DNA from 4 places in the Psychrobacillus sp. FSL H8-0484 genome. Region 1 is predicted to be linked to each of the others. Evidence: riboswitches for the same ligand, from Rfam matches in the RefSeq annotation. Region 1 holds a riboswitch; each other region holds the start of a gene.
What was found. Region 1 has a riboswitch for S-adenosylmethionine ahead of mtnK (S-methyl-5-thioribose kinase). Riboswitches for the same ligand answer to the same signal wherever they lie in the genome.

Region 1 (2,205 bases):
TCTAAATCTAAAAGCTTCACTTCACCATCGAGCGATAGTTTGCCAAAAACAGTTGTTAAAATGGCTGGTAAATCTGCCGAGAAATTAGCACTAGGATATTCTATTTTTATTTCCGCTTTGATTTGGTCTGGTTTGAGCGGATGGTGAATATGCTCAAATTCTGTAATCGAAACAACATTTCCTTTATGCTGTTTTAATTGTTCCTGTTCAAGTAATGGTAAGTCCGTCCAGGATCCAACTGTTAAACCAAGTGCGATACCCTCTGCTTTTTTTTCAAAAGATCCGGGCTTACCGTACACCTGATAAAGAGAGGTTACACTACTCATTATTCATCACAATCCTTTAAGATAAAATCAACTTCACTTTGGCTCAAGGGCTTCTGCAAAGCTCGTCGCAGTTGCGGGCTAAGCCGGAGCCTTTCGCTTTTCTAGAAATAAAAAACCTCTTCAAATAAGAAGAGGTTAAAGGTTTAACGACTTCTTATTTCCCAGTCAATGGACTGCAAGAATTAGCACCGTGTCTAGTAACTAGACCGGTTGCCGGGTATCATAGGGCTTGTCCCTCCACCTGCTCTAAATAAGAAAAATTTATTCAATTGAGATTAGTTTTGTCAAATTAATTATGATTATTTCATGCAACAGAAACATTGTCAATAGAATTTTTAGAATGTTTTTTTTATTGAATTAAATTATTGACAACTCTTTTTCTAATATGCTAGGATTCATTTCAAATAGCATAAATTTGTAAGTAATAGCACTCTTATCAAGAGCAGGCAGAGGGTAATGGCCCGATGAAGCCCAGCAACCGACCATAATACCGTTGTGAAACGGGGCGCTTTTCGCGCTGAGATGAATATTCTCGTAAGGCACGGTGCTAATTCCATCAGAAAGGTAACTTTCTGAAAGATAAGAGGCGAGAAGTCTCTTATTCTACGCCTCTTTCTTTTGAAAGAGGCTTTTTATTTTGTAAATGAAAGGTAGAGAAGAATGATGATAACTACAAAAAATCAATATGAATCATTAACAGAAGATCGTGCAATTTTATATGCGAAAGAACTGAATTTCTTTCCAAAGGACTCGGAGTTAGATTGTCGCGAAATTGGGGATGGTAACCTAAATTATGTGTTTCACATAAAGGAATGTAATGGAGAGAAAAGTCTCATTATCAAACAGGCATTGCCATATGCAAAAGTGATTGGAGAAAGCTGGCCACTAACGTTAAAACGTGCCGTAATTGAAGCAAATGCATTAAAAAAACACGGTGAATTTGCGACTGGATTGGTTCCGACTGTATACGCGAGCGACGAGGAACTTGCAATTACGGTTATGGAGGATTTATCCCATTTAAAAATTGCACGGGAAGGATTAATTCATTATGAATCTTATCCGAAGCTATCAAAGGATATTGGGGAGTATCTTGCTCAAACGCTTTTCCATACATCTGATTTTGCATTACACCCGTTTGAAAAAAAACGACTAGTGTCCGAGTTTTCAAATCCAGAGCTATGTAAAATTACAGAAGATCTTATTTTCACGGATCCATTTTTTGATCACGATACAAATGACTATGAACCTTCGTTGAGAGAAGAAGTGGAAGCTATTTGGAATAATGGGCCCTTAAAATTGGAAGTCGCGAAATTGAAGAAAAGTTTCTTGACGGAAGCGGAAGCATTACTTCATGGAGATTTACATACAGGAAGTATTTTTGCTAGCGAAACTGAAACGAAGGTGATAGACCCAGAGTTTGCTTTTTATGGACCTATGGGATTCGATGTTGGGTTATTTTTAGCAAATATTATGGTGCAATCCATTACAAGAGAAGCGGAAGAGCGAATTGTGATTCTCGATCATATCGAACAAACGTGGAAAGTGTTTTCATCCAACTTTTCTACACTATGGAAATCAAAAGGTATTGAATCCTATAAAGATACTGAGGGATTTGAAGAGTACGTAGTGGATAAAATTTTCACCGATACACTAGGCTTTGCTGGTTGTGAATTAATTCGACGTACAATCGGGTTAGCACATGTGAAGGATTTAGATGGGATTGCAGATGACGAAAAACGAATCCTTTTCAAAAAACAGGCTTTACAAATAGGGGAAGCACTCATATTAAAACGCAATGAAATTAAATCTATTCATGCAGTAATTGCATTACTTGAGGAGTTACACAAATGAGTATTCCGTTATCGATAGAGTGGACCAA
Region 2 (2,205 bases), 500 kb from region 1:
ATCAAGCCCCATTAAATGTGATTGCAAGCCAATCAAGTTGCGATCACGACAAGTAATATGTGCAAGTGGACGAATATTATTTTGCAGCTTTAGCATGGATCCCATTGCCATATTGCTAATTCGCGGAGAAGCTAGTGAATTATCTGCCATCGTGACTGCGTCAATTCCAGCGGCATAAAGCTTATCAGCCCCTTCCATGAAAGTAGATGTATCCAAATGTCGTGGCGTATCCAATTCAACAATAATCGTTCTTTCCGTCTTCGCTTTTTCATGGAGTGGCTGATTGATTGTTGGCTCTGCTTCTTGAATAATAATGGCTGTTTTCGGCTTTACTATTTTATTTGTAATCGGAGGTAAATTACCGATTCTTTTTTTCACCGCTTCTATATGTTTAGGTGTCGTTCCACAGCATCCACCGATTAACCGGACACCTGCTTCCCTTAGGTATAATGCTGCTTTACCAAAATAATCTGCTTCGGATTCATATACAATACGTCCATCCTCTATATCGAGCAGACTCGCATTTGGATAAGCTGAAAGAAACGCTTTTTCAGGGAGTGTGACCCCTTCAAACGCTTGGATTGTATGATGAGGTCCTAATCGGCAATTGACTCCTACAATGTCGGCCCCAATTGCTGCTAGCTGATGCAAGGCTTCATTTAGCGATAAGCCATTTTGCAAGATACCTGGCTCATGCATCGATACTTGGGCAATGATTGGCGTATCCGTCATCTTGCGCAAATGAGTCACAGTGGTAGTTAGCTCCTCCAAATCATAGTACGTCTCTAACAGTAAACCATCTGGATTTCCCGATAAAAGTTGAGTTGCTTGCTGGTCAAGCGTTGCAATAATTTCACTGATGGAAGCATCACTCTTACGTATTCCTCGGATGCCACCGATCGTCCCAAGCACAAATTGTCCTCCTGGTGCAGCTGCTCTCTTCGCAATTTGCATCGCCGCTTCATTGATTTCTTTCACTTGATGCTCTAACCCGTATCGCGCCAACTTAATCGCATTTGCTCCATATGTATTCGTTTGGATAATATCTGCTCCTGCAGCAATATAGTCTTGATGAATCTTCTCTACAATCTCAGGTTTCTGTATGTTTAATTCTTCATTACAATAATCAATTCCGTATGAATAAAGCAGTGTCCCCATTGCACCGTCTGCAGTTAACATATTTCTTTGCAATTTCTCTAACAATCCCATTCGCTCTCATCCTCTCTAAAATACAAAAAAAGCCTTCTATGAAAAAGAAGGCTTTACGAGTATGCAATATTCGTACCTTCTCATCTTTCAGACCATAATATGTCTGCTGGATTTAGCACCTGACCTTTCGGCTGGTTGCTGAAGCTTCAAAGGGCCAGTCCCTCAGCTTCTCTTGATAAGAATTCACTATTCAGTTTTTTAATATTAGGATTATACTACCTTTATTCAACTATAGCGTCAAGATGTGTTTAGAATTTTCTAGATATTCTGATTTGAGATGAGAAGATTATCCGATTGTAATTGGTTATTATCCGATTCTTTTTATTTATTATCCAATTTTCATGGGTAATCATCCGATTATGATCGTTTATTATCCGATAATCCTACTTTATTATCCGATTCACCTATTTAAGTCCCAATTCCACTTATAAATTGTATTTCTTTTTGCTGTTCCCTCTCTCATAAGCTCCATTGAATTCAATATACGTGAAACGGATTGGAAAGATTCCAACTTTAAGAAATATCGACACTGCCGATTATTAATACTCTCCCCAACTAATACAAACCACTCCCAAATCGCCTTCTCGTGAGCGAGTCGATCCACATAACCACACCTCAAACAGTTCCAGCCATTTTTCCTTTTCACCATTCCGAACTTTTCACACTTCTCACAACAAACCCCAGTCAGCAAATCATTCGGATGGATGCCCCATCGATCACACATGGGATAAGGAAAATACGATTGATGGCTCGCCACCATTTTCGCTGCTAACTCATGCATTTCATCCACCTCTAAACACACTTTCTCTCGAGTAATATTCCTCAGAAACACAGGAATCGTTTGATGAAGTATCGTAGGATATTTCACAGATGACTCCACTACCAATACCTTCGAGTTCGTCAATACGATCACACCATAAATAGGAATCCTCACTCCGCGTACTTGCAACCAGTCATCGAGCAAATATATATTGCGCTCAATTTGTCCCTCTGGAC
Region 3 (2,205 bases), 3.5 Mb from region 1:
CACTGTAATATGATCTTCTTCTGCTGCAAGTAGCTTACCGACACGGGATTCTGGACCACCTCTATCTACTTTAATCGTGGAATTAACTAGAGAATGCAACATTTCTTTATCCATTTACTTTTAACCCCCTTTTTTGTATTATCCATGTATCTATATGTCTTGGAGTAATTCAAGTAACGGACATATGCCTACTTTAAGATAATTGGGCAAGCATTATTTTTCCTACTAATAGGTATACTAATTCCAGATGAAATCTTAATTACTACCAAGGTAATAAGAAGAAAGCAGGGAAAAAATAAAATTGGAAAGCAATGGTTTCTCTTATTAATCTGAGATGAAGTCTTAAATTTCCAGCTTGTATTTGCATTTTTACCATGGTAAACTGATTTAAATTAACATTTAGAAAATTTAATATTTATTTCTTATCAAGAGAGACGGAGGGATTGGCCCAAAGATGTCTCAGCAACCAGCCAAATATAGGTGTGGTGCTAATTCCAATAGACGGTAACCGTCTTGAAGATAAGAGGACTAACTTCAGTATATTATTGAGGATTCTCTTCTTATTAGAGAATCCTCTTTTTAATTGGTCCGAAAGTATAACTTTTCTACATAGTAACTATCCAGACCCCAGCACCTAATACTGAGAGCACTGAAAAAGTGGTGTTCTAATAAAATTCCTAATAAATATCCGCTAATTGGATTTAGAACGGCTCTGTTCGCTTTCCGTGGGCGAGCGCCGAGCCTCCTACGCTACGCTTTGTGCGGGGTCTCAGCTGTCTCGCTTTCCCACCGGAGTCTCACGCCGCCGTGCTAAATCCTATAGTACACAGTATTGTTACATCAAATATTTATCATGAAAAATTCTGTAATAGAGTTTTTCAGTGCCCTCCTAATACTCGTGTGGTTACTCGTTTCTAAAGAATGTAGCTACATTGGCTGGAGAGCCGCCTCGTAGCAGTAATAGGCACTTACGATTTCTTATTTTAATAGTAGAGGATGATTAGCATTGACTAAAAAGAGTATAGAAACACAGTTAGTTCAATTAGGTAACCACAGTGATGCAAAGACTGGTGCAGTTAATCCACCGATTTATTTATCCACCGCATATAAACATAACGGACTTGGTCAGTCTACAGGTTATGACTATACACGTACTAAAAACCCTACTCGAGCAATTTTAGAAGAAGGAATTGCAAAACTGGAAGGTGGAGATGCTGGTTTCGCCTGTAGTTCCGGTATGGCAGCCATTCAATTAGTATTATCTCTCTTCCGTTCTGGAGATGAATTAATCGCTCCAGAAGACCTTTATGGCGGGACGTATCGCTTGTTTAATCAGTACGCAAATTCCTACAATATCCATACTACATATGCAAAGTTCGAATCCGTAGAAGAAGTGGAATCGCTACTTACTAAAAATACAAAAGCAATTTTTATTGAATCACCTACAAATCCCTTAATGCAGGAAATTGATATTCATCAATATGCAAAATTAGCTAAACAGCATCATTTATTACTCATTGTAGATAACACATTTTTAACTCCCTACTTACAACGCCCTATTGAACTAGGTGCACACATCGTCATTCATAGTGGTACGAAATATATTGGTGGGCATAACGACGTGCTTGCTGGCCTTGTTGTGACAAGTGGTGCAGAATTAAGTGAAAAGTTATTTGCAAATCATAATGCAGCTGGCGCAGTACTATCTCCATTTGATTCATGGTTATTAATTAGAGGGTTAAAGACACTTCACTTACGAATGAAACAACATGACGCAAATGCAAAAAAAATTGTAAAATTCCTACAAAACGAATCAGCAGTTAAAGATGTTCTTTATCCTGGAAAAGGCGGTATGCTTTCCTTCCGCTTACAAAAAAGTGAGTGGGTTGGGCCTTTCCTAGAAGGACTTCAATTAATCGTCTTCGCCGAAAGTCTTGGTGGAGTTGAAAGCTTCATCACATATCCAGCTACCCAAACGCACGCGGAGATTCCAGAAGAAGAACGTAATGCACGTGGTGTGGATAATAGTCTTTTACGCTTCTCGGTTGGCGTGGAGGAAGCAGAAGATTTAATGACAGATTTGAAACAAGTTTTCACAGCTCTAGAAAGTGAAGTGAAAATATAATGAAGGGCACTAATACACATTTAGAAACTAGCCTAATAACCGCTTCGACACGAGGAGATTTTGAACAAAAAACAGGTGCA
Region 4 (2,205 bases), 1.1 Mb from region 1:
CGTTCTCTAAAACAGTACCGAATGTAATCGCGTCATAGATTTGTGGCTCATTTTCACGAGTTAGGTCGATACATTTTGCATAGCATCCACCTTCTATATTAAATACACCATTATCTGACCAACCATGCTCGTCATCTCCGATTAATTGTCGTCCAGCATCAGCAGAAAGTGTTGTTTTACCTGTTCCAGACAGACCGAAGAATAAAGCTACATCGCCTTCTTCCCCAACATTTGCTGAACAGTGCATTGGTAAAATGTTTTGTTCTGGTAATAAATAGTTCATAATAGAGAAAATAGATTTTTTCATTTCTCCAGCATATTCTGTACCACCAATTAGAACAACACGTTTTTCCATAGATACGATGATGAAGGTTTCTGATTTAGTTCCATCAACTGCAGGGTCTGCTTTAAAGTTAGGAGCACTTATAACTGTAAAATCCGCTTCGTGAGATGAAAGCTCCTCTGATGAAGGGCGGATGAATAATTGATGTGCAAATAAATTGTGCCATGCATATTCATTGATTACTTGAATGCTTAGACGGGATGCTTTGTCTGCACCAGCAAATCCTTTAAATACAAATAATTCATCTTGTTCCTTTAAATACTCTGTCACTTTAATATATAATGCTTCGAAAATTTCAGAGGAGATAGGTTGGTTTACTGAACCCCAATCGATTTTATCTTTGGAGATAGCTTCTTCAACAATATATTTATCTTGTGGAGAACGACCTGTGTATTTACCTGTCTCTGCTTTTACCGCTCCAGTAGAAGTTAAAACTGCTTCTCCTCTAGATGTTGCCTTTTCTACAAGTTGTGGTACTGATAATTGAACGCTAATGTTGTTACCAGCTAACAATTCGTTCAGTTCACTCACAGTATCGATTGAATTCATGTTGTCTTACCATCCTTTTTTTAATTATTGCCTCTTGTTTAGAGGATTTTTCATTGATATGTGAAATAGTATAACACATTTAACTAATTAGTCTACACTAATGAATTGAATATTTTTTGCATATGTGAAAACTTTTCAAAATAACGCTTGACTTCTACTTACTAAGTACGTATGATGGTAAATTGAACGGATACTCTTATCCCGAGCTGGTGGAGGGGTCAGGCCCTATGAAACCCGGCAACCTGTAATTAGCAATTTCATTACAAAGGTGCCCAACCTGAGACAAGGTGAAATCCCTTGATTGATAAGAGTGAAAGGTGCTTATGATATTAATCCTTTCCTCATGTATTTTTGCGTGAGCGGGAGGTTTTTTTATTTAACATCGCCCTTTATCCTTGTGTGCCAAGTCCGAAACGGCTTCAAGTTTAATCTAATTGAAATGGCTTGACATGGGAATGAGTACCGTATCAATTCTTGAGAGAAATCTCGCAGGATATAGGAGGAACAATCTATGACACAACGTCGATTATTTACATCGGAATCAGTAACAGAAGGGCATCCAGATAAAATCTGTGATCAAATTTCTGATGCTATTTTAGATGCAATTTTAACGGAAGATCCAAATGCACGTGTTGCTTGTGAAACAAGCGTTACTACTGGTCTTGTATTAGTTGCAGGAGAAATCACAACTTCTACTTATGTAGACATCCCTAAAGTGGTTCGTTCTACTATTAAAGAAATTGGATATACTCGTGCAAAATATGGTTTTGACTCTGAAACTTCAGCAGTTTTAACTTCAATTGATGAGCAGTCTGCTGACATTGCAATGGGTGTTGACCAAGCTTTAGAAGCTCGTGAAGGATCTATGACGGATTCAGACATTGAAGCAATCGGTGCAGGTGACCAAGGTCTAATGTTTGGTTATGCTTGTAATGAAACACCAGAACTTATGCCGCTTCCAATTAGCTTAGCGCATAAACTGGCACGTCGTTTAGCAGAAGTGCGTAAAGATGAAACATTAGATTATTTACGCCCAGATGGTAAAACGCAAGTAACAGTGGAATATGATGAGAATAATAATCCAGTTCGTATTGATACGATTGTTATTTCTACACAACATCATCCAGAAATAACGCTAGAGCAAATTCAAAAAGATTTAAAAGAAGTAGTAATCAAACCTATTGTTCCTGCTCATTTAATCGATGAAAATACAAAATACTTTATCAATCCAACTGGCCGATTTGTAATTGGTGGACCTCAAGGAGATGCTGGTTTAACAGGTCGTAAAATCATCGTAGATACTTATGGTGGAT

Region 2: another riboswitch for S-adenosylmethionine. It lies ahead of MHH81_RS17455 (bifunctional homocysteine S-methyltransferase/methylenetetrahydrofolate reductase); the one in region 1 lies ahead of mtnK (S-methyl-5-thioribose kinase).
Region 3: another riboswitch for S-adenosylmethionine. It lies ahead of MHH81_RS02665 (methionine biosynthesis PLP-dependent protein); the one in region 1 lies ahead of mtnK (S-methyl-5-thioribose kinase).
Region 4: another riboswitch for S-adenosylmethionine. It lies ahead of metK (methionine adenosyltransferase); the one in region 1 lies ahead of mtnK (S-methyl-5-thioribose kinase).

The regions. Positions count from the first base shown of each region.
Region 1 is NZ_JBBOSZ010000001.1:4,071,290-4,073,494, reverse strand. Features, by position in the region: gene MHH81_RS20140 (2,3-diketo-5-methylthiopentyl-1-phosphate enolase) at 1-326, opposite strand, end outside; SAM riboswitch class I at 478-583, opposite strand; SAM riboswitch class I at 757-912, shown strand; gene mtnK (S-methyl-5-thioribose kinase) at 987-2,177, shown strand; gene mtnA (S-methyl-5-thioribose-1-phosphate isomerase) at 2,174-2,205, shown strand, end outside.
Region 2 is NZ_JBBOSZ010000001.1:3,567,320-3,569,524, forward strand. Features, by position in the region: gene MHH81_RS17455 (bifunctional homocysteine S-methyltransferase/methylenetetrahydrofolate reductase) at 1-1,209, opposite strand, end outside; SAM riboswitch class I at 1,287-1,391, opposite strand; gene MHH81_RS17460 (nuclease-related domain-containing protein) at 1,610-2,205, opposite strand, start outside.
Region 3 is NZ_JBBOSZ010000001.1:557,945-560,149, reverse strand. Features, by position in the region: gene MHH81_RS02670 (hypothetical protein) at 1-114, opposite strand, end outside; SAM riboswitch class I at 420-526, shown strand; gene MHH81_RS02665 (methionine biosynthesis PLP-dependent protein) at 1,007-2,125, shown strand; gene metC (cystathionine beta-lyase) at 2,125-2,205, shown strand, end outside.
Region 4 is NZ_JBBOSZ010000001.1:3,009,201-3,011,405, reverse strand. Features, by position in the region: gene pckA (phosphoenolpyruvate carboxykinase (ATP)) at 1-892, opposite strand, end outside; SAM riboswitch class I at 1,086-1,203, shown strand; gene metK (methionine adenosyltransferase) at 1,404-2,205, shown strand, end outside.